2 regions of the Pseudoalteromonas sp. P1-7a genome follow, and region 1 is predicted to be linked to the other one. Evidence: predicted binding sites of a transcription regulator. Region 1 holds the regulator's gene; the other holds the start of a gene.
What was found. The regulator ArgR, encoded in region 1, controls arginine synthesis, uptake and breakdown. The targets are predictions, from matches to a motif close to ANTGAATANNTATTCANT.

Region 1 (6,815 bases):
ATTTGACTGTTCGTCGACGTTTTTCCACGTTGCTACCGCTTGGTAATCTGGAAACTGCGTGTCCCCTTCAACCTCTAAATCTATAAAGGTTAAATATAAACGATCGGCACTTGATAAAAACTGCTGATAAATATTACCACCGCCAATAATCATTACCTCCTCTTCGGCTTTAACCAGCTCCAGCGCTGCCTCTGGGGTAGTAACCGTCTCTATACCTTGGGCGCTATACTGGCTATTACGGGTAATAATTATGTTACGACGCCCTGGTAAAGGGCGCCCAATTGATTCGAATGTTTTACGCCCCATAACGACAGGCTTGCCTGTTGTTACCTTTTTAAAATGCTGTAGATCGGCGGGTAAATGCCACGGCATTTTATTATCAAGACCAATTACGCGGTTATTTGCCATAGCGGCAATCATTGAAATTATCACATTAAATACCTAATACTTTATTCTTAAAAATATAAAAAAAGGAGCTTGAGCTCCTTTTTAAAAATATGTATTTATTAACGCTCGTAGACCACTTCTACATCGTAGTCGTCTTCGTCCCAGTCGTCCCAATCATCGTCGTCATTCTTGGTCGCTTTTTGATGGTAAGTATCCCACTTGAACTCAACTTCCTCATCTTCGATTTCTTCGAATTTCTCTTTAGGCATACTATCAAGTAACGCCATAATATCGTGAATTAACGGCTGAGTATTAAGCTTATTAACTGCAGAAATACGGTAAACGTTTTCTTCTTCACCTAGCTCTTGCGCAATTTGTTCACACAAGGCTTGCGCTTCATCTTCAGGTAACAGGTCTATTTTATTAAACACTAACCAGCGTGGCTTTTCTGCAAGCTTAGGGCTGTATTGGTGTAGCTCGTTAATAATCGCAAATGCATTATCAACAGGGTTCGAGCCATCAACTGGCATAACGTCGATCACGTGTAACAAAACACGACAACGCTCTAAATGCTTTAAAAAGCGAATACCAAGGCCTGCACCATCTGAGGCACCTTCAATTAAGCCCGGAATATCAGCTATTACAAACGATTTGTTAGCCTCTGGACGCACAACCCCTAAATTAGGAATCAGCGTGGTAAACGGGTAATCAGCTACTTTTGGCTTTGCTGCCGATACACTACGAATAAACGTTGATTTACCTGCATTTGGTAACCCTAAAAGGCCTACATCAGCAAGGAGCATAAGCTCTAACTTAAGATTACGAACCTCGCCTGGTGTACCCAACGTTTTTTGACGCGGAGCACGGTTGGTACTTGATTTAAAACGTGCATTCCCCAAGCCATGGAAACCACCTTTTGCAACCACAATTTTTTGACCATGCTGCGTTAAATCACCTAACGCCTCTTGGGTATCTACATCGGTAATACGTGTACCAACAGGTACTTTCACTACTAAGTCTTCGCCCTTTTTACCAGTACAGTTACGGCTTTGACCATTAGTACCACGCTCTGCACGGTGAAAACGCTCAAACTGGTAGTCAATTAGGGTATTTAAGTTTTCATCAGCTTGTAGATAAACACTACCACCGTCTCCACCGTCACCGCCGTCCGGGCCACCGTCGGGTACATATTTTTCTCGACGGAAAGACACGACACCGCTGCCGCCGTCACCAGCTTCTGCGCGAATTTCTACTTCATCTACAAACTTCATGATTACTCACTTTAGGGATTGGCTTTAATTTAACTATTATATACCCAAGCCAACACAAATGCAGGCTTGGGTATATATTTGATACATCTGAAAACAAAAAACCCCGCAAAGGCGGGGTTTTTTACTACCTTACTGATTACTCAGCTACGATAGTTACGTATTTACGGTTTAAAGGACCTTTTTGTTCAAATTGAACTTTACCATCTGCTTTTGCGAAGATAGTGTGGTCTTTACCGATACCTACGTTTGCGCCAGCGTGGAAACGAGTACCACGTTGACGAACAATGATGCTACCCGCTAGAACTGATTCGCCACCAAAACGCTTAACACCTAGGCGTTTGCTTTCTGAATCGCGACCGTTACGAGTACTACCAGCTGCTTTTTTATGTGCCATTTCTAAGTACCTCTAATTAAGCGCTAATGCCAGTGATTTTAACTTCAGTGAACCATTGACGATGGCCCATTTGCTTACGAGAATGCTTACGGCGTCTAAATTTAACAACCTTAATCTTCTCACCGCGACCATGTGAAACAACCTCAGCTGTTACTTTACCACCGTTTACGAACGGTACACCGATCTCGATTTTCTCACCATCAGCAACTAAAAGTACTGAATCAAATTCAACTGCTGCACCAGTTTCAACGTCTAATTTTTCAAGACGAATCGTTTGACCTTCAGTCACACGATGCTGTTTACCACCACTTTGGAAAACCGCGTACATAATTAACTCCGTCTGTGCGCCCTCAAATCGACGCAACTAAAATATTCTTCGATAGGGCGCGAAGTTTACGCTAATGCATAAAAACTAGCAAGCCTATTTTGTAATTAAAATGAATAAAAAGTAGCTGCATTGAGAGCAATTCAATATTTCCCCCATTTTATATTAAATTGCCCTGTTGCCAAGCGCTTTTTAGCGTAAAAATAAAATAAATTTCCGTGCAGTGATGCCTACTCTAGAACCTACTAACTGAATAATAAACAGCCACAAAAAGTCTATTAAATACACAGTTAAATACGCTAATTAAGCACTAATTCAGGTTTTTAACTCGGTTTTTTTAATGAATCGTCACAAAATATCGAGCTAGTGCATTTTTTGTTGTACAATCGGCGCCGTTCACACATAAAAATTGGCTCGGAGATCAATGGATATAAAAGCTATCCAGGCGTTAATCGAAAGCGATATGAATGACGTCAATCAACTTATACACGCGCAAATGCGCTCAGATGTGGCGTTAGTCAATCAACTTGGGCTGTACATCGTTAACAGCGGTGGCAAACGCGTACGCCCTATGCTTGCTCTATTGGCTGCAAGAGCTTTGGGCTACCAAGGTAAAGATCACATTACCTTAGCAACAATTGTTGAATTTATACATACTGCAACGCTATTACACGATGATGTTGTTGATGAATCTAACCTACGCCGTGGTACACCTACTGCTAATGCCGAATTTGGTAACGCTGCCAGCGTGTTAGTTGGGGATTTTATTTACACCCGCTCATTTCAGCTGATGGTGGGACTTGGTAAAATGCAGATTATGCAAGTACTTGCTGATGCAACCAATGTTATTGCCGAGGGCGAAGTATTGCAGCTTATGAATTGCAACGACCCTAACACTACCGAAGCAAGTTACATGCAGGTTATTTATTCTAAAACGGCTAAATTGTTTGAAGCCGCTACAGGGCTTGCGGCTATTATTACCGAGCAAGATAATAGTGTGCTAGATGCGCTTAACTTATACGGCATGCACTTAGGTACTGCTTTTCAATTAGTTGATGATGTGCTTGATTACAACGCAGACGCTGACCAGTTAGGTAAAAATATTGGTGATGATTTAGCAGAAGGCAAACCTACCTTACCATTAATCTATGCTATGCAGCATGGTAGTGATGAGCAACGAGCCCTTATTCGAGATGCTATTGAACATTGCAATGGTATGGATAACCTTGAGGCTATTTTAACGGCTTTAAAAGAAACCAAGGCGCTTGAATTTACAATGCAAAAGGCGCAACAAGAAGCTGATAAAGCGATAGCCTGTTTAGACTTTTTAGCTGAATCACAGTATAAGCAAGCATTAATAAGCCTAGCGCGTATTGCTGTAGAGCGAGATCACTAAGGCCATAGCCCTTAATTAGTAAAGGGTAATAATTTTCGAGCAATAAAAAAGCCTGCATATGCAGGCTTTTTTGTATGAAATTTGGCTATTACGCCATGAAATCGACACCTTCTTTGATGTCTTTTTTCAGCGTTTCAAGCATATCGTTTTTAGCTTTTTCTTCAAATGCGCTTAACTCGCCGTAAGAAATAATTTCTTCTACGCCGTTTTTACCTAAACGTACTGGGTGAGCAAAGTACTCTGCATCACCATTTTCAACAGCAACGTATGCGTAATCTACTACGTCTTCACCTTGTAGGCCTTTAACTAAAGACATACAAAAACGTGCTGCAGCAGCACCCATAGAAAGTGTAGCTGAACCACCACCCGCTTTAGCATTTACTACTTCAGTACCTGCATTTTGGATACGTGGAGTTAGTGTAGCAACTTCTTCTTCGGTAAAGCTTACGCCTTCAACTTGAGAAAGTAGAGGAAGAATAGTTGTGCCAGAGTGGCCACCAATTACGGGTACTTTTACTGATGCTACGTCTACGCCTTTAAGCTCAGCAACAAATGCTTCTGAACGAATTACGTCAAGCGTAGTAATACCAAATACGCGGCTTGCATCGTAAGTACCTGCTTTTTTGAATACTTCAGCAACGATTGGCACAGTGCCATTTACTGGGTTAGTGATAACACCCACTAATGCTTTAGGGCAGCTAGCAACAATGCCTTCTGCTAATGTTTTGATGATACCTGCGTTTACGTTAAATAAATCCGCACGATCCATACCTGGTTTACGTGGCATACCCGCTGGGATAAGTACGATATCACACCCTTCAAGCGCTTTATTTAAATCGTCTGCGCCAAAACCTGCTACTTTAACATCTGTAGGGATGTGTGATAGGTCAACCGCAACACCTGGTACAACTGGTGCAACATCGTAAAGTGATAATTCAGAACCTGCTGGTAAGCCTGTTTTTAATAATAAAGACAACGCTTGACCGATACCGCCTGCAGCACCTAATACAGCAACTTTCATTGGAATTCTCCGTAATTTGAGGTAGGAAATATTTGTGGCTCTTAAGATAATGAAATTAGCGACTAAAAACAAATTTATCCTGCTTATTTCAGGTATATTTTCGACCATAGTTGTAAACTTTGTTGGTTTATCGCAGCAAACTGGCAAGTTAACTAAACAACTGCTGCATAATTATTCATTTTTGTGTAGAATTTGCATTATAAATAACAAAAATGAATAAAGACTATGCAACCACAAGACAAACAAGAAGCACTGGTAAAAGCGTTTAAAGCACTTTTAAAAGAAGAGAATTTTGGCTCGCAAGGCGAAATAGTCGAAGCATTAAAAGAGCAAGGCTTTGACAATATAAGCCAGAGTAAAGTGTCGCGTATGCTTAGCAAGTTTGGCGCTGTGCGTACCCGTAATGCTAAACAAGAAATGGTGTATTGCCTTCCCGCAGAAATGGGCGTACCGACAGCTAAAAGCCCACTGCGCCAGCTTGTTATTGATATTATGCATAACGAGATGATGATTATTATTACCACCAGCCCAGGCGCAGCGCAGTTAATTGCTCGTTTGTTAGATTCTTTAGGTAAAGCTGATGGTGTTTTAGGCACAATTGCTGGGGATGACACTATTTTTATTGCGCCTGCAAAAATTTCTGAAATTGACATTACGCTTGAGCGCGTACGCATTTTATTTGATACGGTTTAAAGCTGCTTTAAAAAACTAACTGACGGCGCAAAAAACGCTGAGCCCATATCGGCTTGAGTAAAATCAAGCCAATGGTCGTAACACTCCCCTTTTCCTATGCGGCTGTTAAGTACCTTTTCAAACGCACTTCCCGATGCAGAGCATGTAATACTTAGCATACCTTGCTCATAAACATCGCCATACGGCATGCTTTGGTTAAGCAATATTGCTTGGCCGCTCTCATTTTTTAGCTCGCTTCTAGTGGCGTGGCTAGTATCTACCTTAGGCTCAATTAAAGTGTTATCTAAACGCGTGCGCCCCATAATATGCTCTTGCTCGCTGAGTGATAAATGCTGCCATACACTCAAGTCATGCTTATAACGTTGGACATGAATATAACTACCTTGGTGTTCAAAGCTGTCGGGCTTATTAACCAGTGCAGTGATTCGTTTTTGCCGCCCATGCGGGGTATCGCCTGCGTAAATAAAGCCGTTAAAGTCTCGCCCATCTAAAAACCTAAAGTTGCGAATTTGTTCAACCAGCTCTACATCGGGCGAAAACAACTTTAATATTTGCAATGCAAAAAGGTGATTAACATCTTCTCGGTCTGAGCGAATTTGGATAAATAAATCACAGGGCTGTACGCGCATAACAAAATCGCTGTGATTTATATTAGGAAAGCTTTGCAGCTCGCTTGGGATATATTCAGGTAGTATATGCGGCCAATATTGCGCGCCTATGGCCACCATGCAAGAGAGCATGGCCTCGGAGAACTGATCACTAAACTCTTCTTCAATTGCGCTTACGCGCTTTAGCTTTGCGCGCAATGACTCGTCTTGACCATCAAATACATTAAAAAATAAATGCAAACCGTGTAAGTTTGCTTCAGCACAAATCCCAGATTGCGCTTGCGCCATTGTTATTCCTTAGCTTTATAAAACACAGCGAATAACACGTTTGTTATGATTCGAAAAAATTCACCGTGTGAGGTTTTATTTTTATTATAACCTGCTCATTTATTTCAAATGACTGGCCATATTGTGCGGCAACTTCAATCTCTTGATCTGCAATTAAAACAGTGTAAACATAAGCCGAACCTATAAACCGACGGTTTAAAATGCTCACACTTTGAGGGTTATCAGCCTGCGTATTTTGCGCAAGCTCAATATGGTGCGGACGTATATACACCAGCCCTTTTATTGCATTGTGCTTATGTTCTTGCTGCGATTCCACAACACCATAAACGGTTTCGTATTCAGTTGCCGTTAACACTTCTGCGCCTAAGTATATGCCCTGACCCAGAAACTCTGCAACCTCCTTTGTCTTTGGCTTGGCAAAAAGCTGCTCTG
Region 2 (6,815 bases), on a different contig from region 1:
TACGTTTGGCCCCATAGCATGCATAAGTAAAAAGTTATGTGGGTTATTCTCAAGCCCAACTTTGTTCACTACACGCGCCGCCATCGGTACTGCCGATACACCCGCAGCACCAATTAGAGGGTTAATAGGTGTTTTAGAGAGTTTGTTAAGGCCTTTTGCCATAAACACACCCGATGCTGTACCAATAGCAAAAGCAAGCGCACCCAGTACTAAAATACCAATGGTTTCTACTGTTAAAAAGTCATCTGCAGCAAGCTTAGAGCCAACCGCCAACCCTAAAAATATCGTGGTTATATTAATAATTTCGTTTTGGGCACTGTTACTAAGCCTATCTACTACACCTGACTCACGCATTAAATTACCTAAACAGAACATGCCTACTAAGGGAATAGCCGCTGGTAAAAACATAGCGGTTAAGCTCAGTACCATTAAAGGAAATACTATTTTCTCTTTTTTAGATACTTTGCGCAGCTCTGGCATTTTAATAGCACGCTCATCAGGTGTAGTTAATGCGCGCATAATTGGTGGCTGAATAATTGGCACAAGTGCCATATATGAGTAGGCAGCTACTGCTATTGCACCTAGCAAATCAGGAGCAAGCTTTGATGCTAAAAATATCGCCGTTGGACCATCAGCACCACCAATAATCGCAATAGCCGATGCATCTTGAAGTGTAAACTCAAAACCCGGAATAAAGTTAAGTAAAATTGCGCCAAATAAGGTCGCAAAAATACCAAACTGAGCTGCAGCTCCCAGTAATAACATGCGAGGATTTGCTATTAGCGCACTAAAGTCAGTCAGCGCGCCAACCCCCATAAATATTAATAGCGGAAAAATACCGGTATCAATACCCACATAGTAAACCGAGTGCAAAAGTCCACCAGGCTCTGATAGCCCTGCAACAGGAATATTAGTTAATATCGCGCCAAAGCCAATTGGCAATAAAAGCAGTGGCTCAAAGTTTTTAGATATTGCTAAAAACAATAATAAACAGCCTACTGCAATCATTATCAAGCCAGGAAACGTAAAGTTAGCAATGCCGGTAGCATGCCAAAGGTTTAAAAGACCTTCCATTAAAGCTACTCCTACGCCATCGCTATAATTGCATCGCCCGTTGTCACAGCATCACCTTCAGATACTAAGACCTCAGCCACAGTACCTGAGTGCATTGCACGAACTTCGGTTTCCATTTTCATTGCTTCCATAATAACAACCACATCGCCTTCGTTTACGGCTTGGCCTGCTTTTACTTTTACTTTAAAAATATTACCTGCTAGTGGGGCATTCAGTGTTTCACCTGATGCAACCGATGCAGATTGTGGTAAATGCTCTGAGTCTTTAAGCGTTACCTCTTTAAGCTCACCACCTTGCGCAACCACGACATCATACACTTTGCCGTCAACTTTAACGCTGTATTGCTCAGCGCTAACACCTTTGTTACTTGCAGGTTTTGCAGCAGGCTTTGCGTTAGTGTCATCGGCGCTTGGCGCGGCTTCAAAGGCATCTGGGTTGTTACGGTTTTTAATAAACTTAAGGCCAACCTGTGGGAATAATGCATAAGTAAGCACATCATCTATTTGCTCATCAGCAAGTGTTAAACCTTGCTCTTGCGCTTCTTTTTGTAGCTCGGCTTCAAGCGATGCAAGTTCAGGGGCAATATTATCAGCAGGGCGACACGTAATTACATCCTGACCATCAAGCACTCGCTCTTGCAGCTCTTTGTTCATAGGTGCGGGTGTTAAACCATATTCGCCTTTTAAAACACCGGCGGTTTCTTTGGTAATTGTTTTATAACGCTCACCCGTAAGCACATTTAGTACTGCTTGTGTGCCTACAATTTGCGATGTTGGAGTAACTAACGGGATAAAACCTAAATCTTCACGCACGCGCGGAATTTCAAGTAATACTTCATTTAGCTTATCTGCTGCGCCTTGTTCTTTAAGTTGGTTTTCCATGTTGGTTAACATGCCACCAGGTACCTGCGCGAGTAAAATACGGCCATCAACACCTTTAAGGCTCCCCTCAAAGGCTGCGTACTTTTTACGTACGTCTCTAAAGTAAGCGGCTATTTCTTCTAGCTGGTTTAAATCTAATTCAGTATCGCGTGCGGTTCCCTCAACAATTGCCACTATGGTTTCTGTCGCTGAATGACCATAAGTCATACTCATTGAAGAAATAGCGGTATCAAGCATATCAATGCCCGCATCGATGGCTTTTTGATAAGTCGCTGTACTTAAACCGGTGGTTGCATGGCACTGCATAGCAATAGGGATTGAGACCGTTTCTTTAAGACCTTTAATAAGTTGCTCAGCATCATATGGTTTTAATAAGCCCGCCATATCTTTAATACAAATAGAGTGACAACCTAAATCTTCTAGCTGTTTTGCAAGGGTTAACCACATATCAAGCGTATGCACTGGGCTTACAGTATAAGAAATAGTACCTTGCGCGTGAGCACCTACTTTTACAGCCGCTTTAATTGCAGTTTCTAAGTTACGTACATCGTTCATGGCGTCAAAAATACGAAATACATCTACACCATTTTTGTGAGCTCGCTCTACAAACTTTTCTACCACGTCATCGGCGTAGTGGCGGTAACCCAATAAATTTTGTCCGCGTAATAGCATTTGCTGTTTAGTATTGGGCATTGCTTTTTTAAGGGCACGAATACGCTCCCACGGATCTTCACCTAAATAACGAATACACGAGTCAAATGTAGCGCCGCCCCACGACTCAATAGACCAATAACCGGCATCATCAAGCTTACTAGCAATAGGTAGCATGTCATCTAAGCGCATACGAGTTGCAAGTAAAGACTGATGAGCATCGCGTAAAACAAGCTCTGTTAATTTTAATTTAGCCATGTGTGCCTCTTATTTATTATTTGATTTGTACTGAGCAATGGCAGCACTAATAGCAGCGATGTGCTCGCTTTGCACACCTTGAGATTTTAAAGATGGTGATTTAACCGGTATTGCAACTTCAGCCACATCAAAACGAGCGACCAAGTTAGACATAAGTGTTACAGCACCAATCAATATTGAAAGAAATATAAACACACCCACCATGCCGGTAAGCATCAAGCTACCTGCGGTTGTGAGTACAGCTCCTATATCCATTTTTCTCCCCCTGCACTATATAGCGATATAAAAAATCGCTTTATTTAAATAATTATTCACCGAATGATAACAAAACTTTTAACTTTGTCCACCACCTGTCAATTGGTAAAACCAATTAAAATTAAACTAACATACAGTCACAATAGTTAACATAGCTAATAAAGGGTAAAATTAGCTTAGATATAGATGATATAAATAACCGTTATAGGCAAAGATTATATGGTTAAACCCAAAACAACTTAAAAGTCATAAAAAATAGTAAGTTAAATAACAGCGGAAAACCTACTGTGGTTAAAAATGTAAATTGGTCTTACCAAGAAAGCAAGAGGCAGCATATATAAAATATTTATTTTTTTACTCTCTTTACAATAGTGTGAATAAGTTACATCGTTAAACGTAAAACTTACCAATCCTAAATTTATAACCCTCGCTCAAAAAACTATAACACACTGAAAAATAACAAAATTAAACTCTGGCACGCAACTGGCATTATTACTTTCGAACGAATTTGATAACCAAGGAGAAAACAATGTTACGCTGGACAATTACATTTTTAGTTATTGCTTTAATCGCTGCAGTGTTAGGTTTTGGTGGTATCGCAGGTGCCGCAGCTGGTATAGCAAAAATTATATTCTTTATCTTTTTAGTACTTTTAGTGATTTCTTTAGTATCAGGTGCGCTGCGCGGTAAATCGCCCAGGTAGCTACTAACATACTTAAAACACTAATTAATTAACACATACAAGGAATTACATTATGAACTCTACAACTTTAAAAGCAGCACTAATCGCGGTATTTGCAGGTTTCTTTATGATGGGCTGTGAAGACAACCACGCAGAAGAAGCAGGTGAGCGTATTGATGAAGCAGTAACTGACGTGCAAAACTCTGTTGAAGATGCATGTGAAAATGTAAAAGAAGGCGTTAACGCAGAAGAAACTAACTGTTAATCTGCTTGGTAACGTAAAAAAACGGCTTTTAATAAGCCGTTTTTTTATGCGTAAACAAAAAGCTGCTTCTACCTCTTTAAGTATATAGCCAATATTAACGGGTGTGATTTCTACACTAGCTTGCTAAAATAGCGAAAACTATTATTTATTAGCAATTATGGCACTCACCACCACTTACACACTCGATAAACCCTACTACTACGAATGCTTTGACGAGTCCCACTCTTATAGTAAAGCAGCAAAGCCAAAATACTTTTTGCTGGCATTGCTGGTGTGCTTAGGTTTAATTAGTATTTACGTTATGGACGATCACTACCTAGGGTCATTTTTAATAATGCTGGGTGTTTTAGAATGCGTTGCCTTTTATTACCGTAGGCCTTGGTGGGTTACGCGCCAAATGCTTAGCCGTGCTTCGGGATCGACTGTTACCCTCACGTTTACCGATGACGCTATCAGCACCGAGAACCACTATAAAAGCCATACATTTAAGTGGGCAGAAATAACCCGCATTATTAAAACCAACCACGGTTACCTAGTACAGCATAATAAAGGTATGCAATATATTTCTAGCAGTGTATTAACTGATGAAATGCGCGACTTTATAAACAAAAAAGCCACTCAGTGAGTGGCTTTTGGTATAGCTAAGTGCATTACTCAGCTAAGTATACGTGTTGATTAAGCATTGCCCGGATTAGGATTAGACTTTTCAGCTTGTATACGCATGTAAATTTCTTCACGATGCACTGAAACGTCTTTAGGTGCGTTAACACCAATTCGAACTTGATTTCCTTTAACACCTAATACAGTAACAGTTACTTCGTCACCAATCATTAGGGTTTCACCTACTCTACGAGTTAGTATTAGCATTCTCTTGCTCCCATGTTCCAATAAATTATAAGATTCCGCTTGACCATTTTAATGAAAAATTGATTGAAAAGTAAGTAAAAACTCCCAAACTATCCATTTTCTGTTAAAAATTCTGAGTGTAACGCTCTTACTGCTAGCTCTAAGTACTTCTCATCAATTAAAACCGATACCTTGATTTCAGACGTCGATACTAAAGCTATGTGTATGCCTTCTTGCGCCAATGCATCAAAAAATTGATGCGCTACACCACTGTGAGACTTCATTCCTATGCCAACAGCCGACACTTTTGCAACGGTTGTATCACTAGAAATGCTATCAGCCTGCAGATTTACCTGTTGTTGAGAAAGTAAATCGTGTGCTTGTAAATAGTCATTTGAATGCACAGTAAAAGCATAGTCTATTTTTTCAAAGTTATGATTAACTTGACTAATCATATCTATTTCGATGCCATTTTCAGCAAAAAGTTTCAAAATTTTTGTAAGAGAATGAACACAGTATGGTACGCCATGTACCTTTATCAAGCATTCGTCACGATTAAATGCAATCCCCGACACAACCTTAGTTGGCATATCGCTCTCCTCAAAACTTATTAGCGTTCCTTCATCGGGCTCAAAACTCGAAAGCACCCTTAGCGGCATTTTATGCCTGCCTGCCGACTCAACAGCACGAATATGCAATACTTTTGCGCCTAAACTTGCCAGCTCTAGCATTTCGGCAAACGTTACATGGCGCATTCGCTGCGCGTTTGGTTCTACACGAGGATCTGTAGTGTATACGCCATCAACGTCGGTATAGATCTGACATTCATCGGCTTTTATTGCCGCGGCTATTTCTACCGCAGAGGTATCGGTGCCGCCGCGTCCAAGGGTTGTAATATTCCCCTCTACATCGCGCCCCTGAAAACCGGCAATAATCGCAATTCGATTATGCTCAAGCTCATGCTTTAAACGCGTCGCAGCCACCTCTTCAATACGGGCTTTACCAAACATGTTATCGGTTTGAATATTAACCTGGTCGGCTAGTAGGCTTACAGCAGAATGACCACGCTTTATAATAGCCATAGCAAGGAGCGAAACAGAAACCTGCTCCCCGGTACTTATTAGTACGTCTAGTTCTCGGCTACTCGGGCGAGTGTCTATTTGCTTGGCGAGATTAATTAAGCGGTTGGTTTCTCCCGACATGGCCGACAGAACCACAACCACTTGATGCCCTTGCTGCTTCGTTTTAACAACAAGGTCGGCGACCGCTTCTATTCGCTCAATAGAGCCAACCGAAGTGCCGCCAAACTTTTGGACAATAAGTGCCACGTAAGCTTAAACTTTCTCGCTTATCCAGGCAGCCACGCTCTCAAGCGCAGCGTTTAAGTTTTCAGGCTGAGAGCCACCCGCTTGTGCCATATCAGGACGGCCGCCCCCTTTACCGCCTACTTGGCCGGCCATGTGGTTTACAAGCTCACCAGCTTTAACTTTACCGGTTAAATCTTTTGTTACACCGGCAATTAGGCTCACTTTTTCACCACTGGCAACACCTAGAGCAATAACACCTGAACCAATCTTGTTTTTAAGGTCGTCAACCATGCCACGAAGCGCTTTAGATTCAGTCCCTTCAACGTTTGCCACAAGTAGCTTAACGCCATTAATTTCAACAATCGAATCAAGTAAAGACGCACCTGCTGCACTGGCTAGCTTATCGTTAAGCTGTGCAATTTGCTTTTCAAGGCCTTTAGACTTTTCAAGAAGCGCAGTTACTTTTTCAAGTACCGATGCGCTATCACCTTTTACCAGCGCCGCTACATCGTTAAGCTGTTTTTCTTGCTCGCTCACATAGGCTACTGCATCTGCGCCGGTTACTGCTTCAATACGGCGTACGCCCGCAGCAATAC

Region 2: the regulator ArgR is predicted to act here: its motif matches at 3,163-3,180, upstream of AN389_RS17275 (OadG family protein).

Annotation. Positions count from the first base shown of each region.
Region 1 covers NZ_LKDU01000005.1:141,052-147,866, forward strand. The annotation lists gene folA (type 3 dihydrofolate reductase) at 1-432, opposite strand, end outside; gene cgtA (Obg family GTPase CgtA) at 507-1,658, opposite strand; gene rpmA (50S ribosomal protein L27) at 1,795-2,052, opposite strand; gene rplU (50S ribosomal protein L21) at 2,069-2,380, opposite strand; gene ispB (octaprenyl diphosphate synthase) at 2,802-3,773, shown strand; gene mdh (malate dehydrogenase) at 3,862-4,794, opposite strand; gene argR (transcriptional regulator ArgR) at 5,020-5,487, shown strand; gene AN389_RS05970 (Dyp-type peroxidase) at 5,484-6,383, opposite strand; gene AN389_RS05975 (ABC transporter ATP-binding protein) at 6,427-6,815, opposite strand, start outside.
Region 2 covers NZ_LKDU01000036.1:19,882-26,696, forward strand. The annotation lists gene AN389_RS17265 (sodium ion-translocating decarboxylase subunit beta) at 1-1,074, opposite strand, end outside; gene oadA (sodium-extruding oxaloacetate decarboxylase subunit alpha) at 1,086-2,864, opposite strand; gene AN389_RS17275 (OadG family protein) at 2,874-3,119, opposite strand; gene AN389_RS20235 (DUF1328 domain-containing protein) at 3,649-3,822, shown strand; gene AN389_RS17280 (hypothetical protein) at 3,875-4,066, shown strand; gene AN389_RS17285 (YcxB family protein) at 4,224-4,691, shown strand; gene csrA (carbon storage regulator CsrA) at 4,742-4,933, opposite strand; gene AN389_RS17295 (aspartate kinase) at 5,023-6,240, opposite strand; gene alaS (alanine--tRNA ligase) at 6,247-6,815, opposite strand, start outside.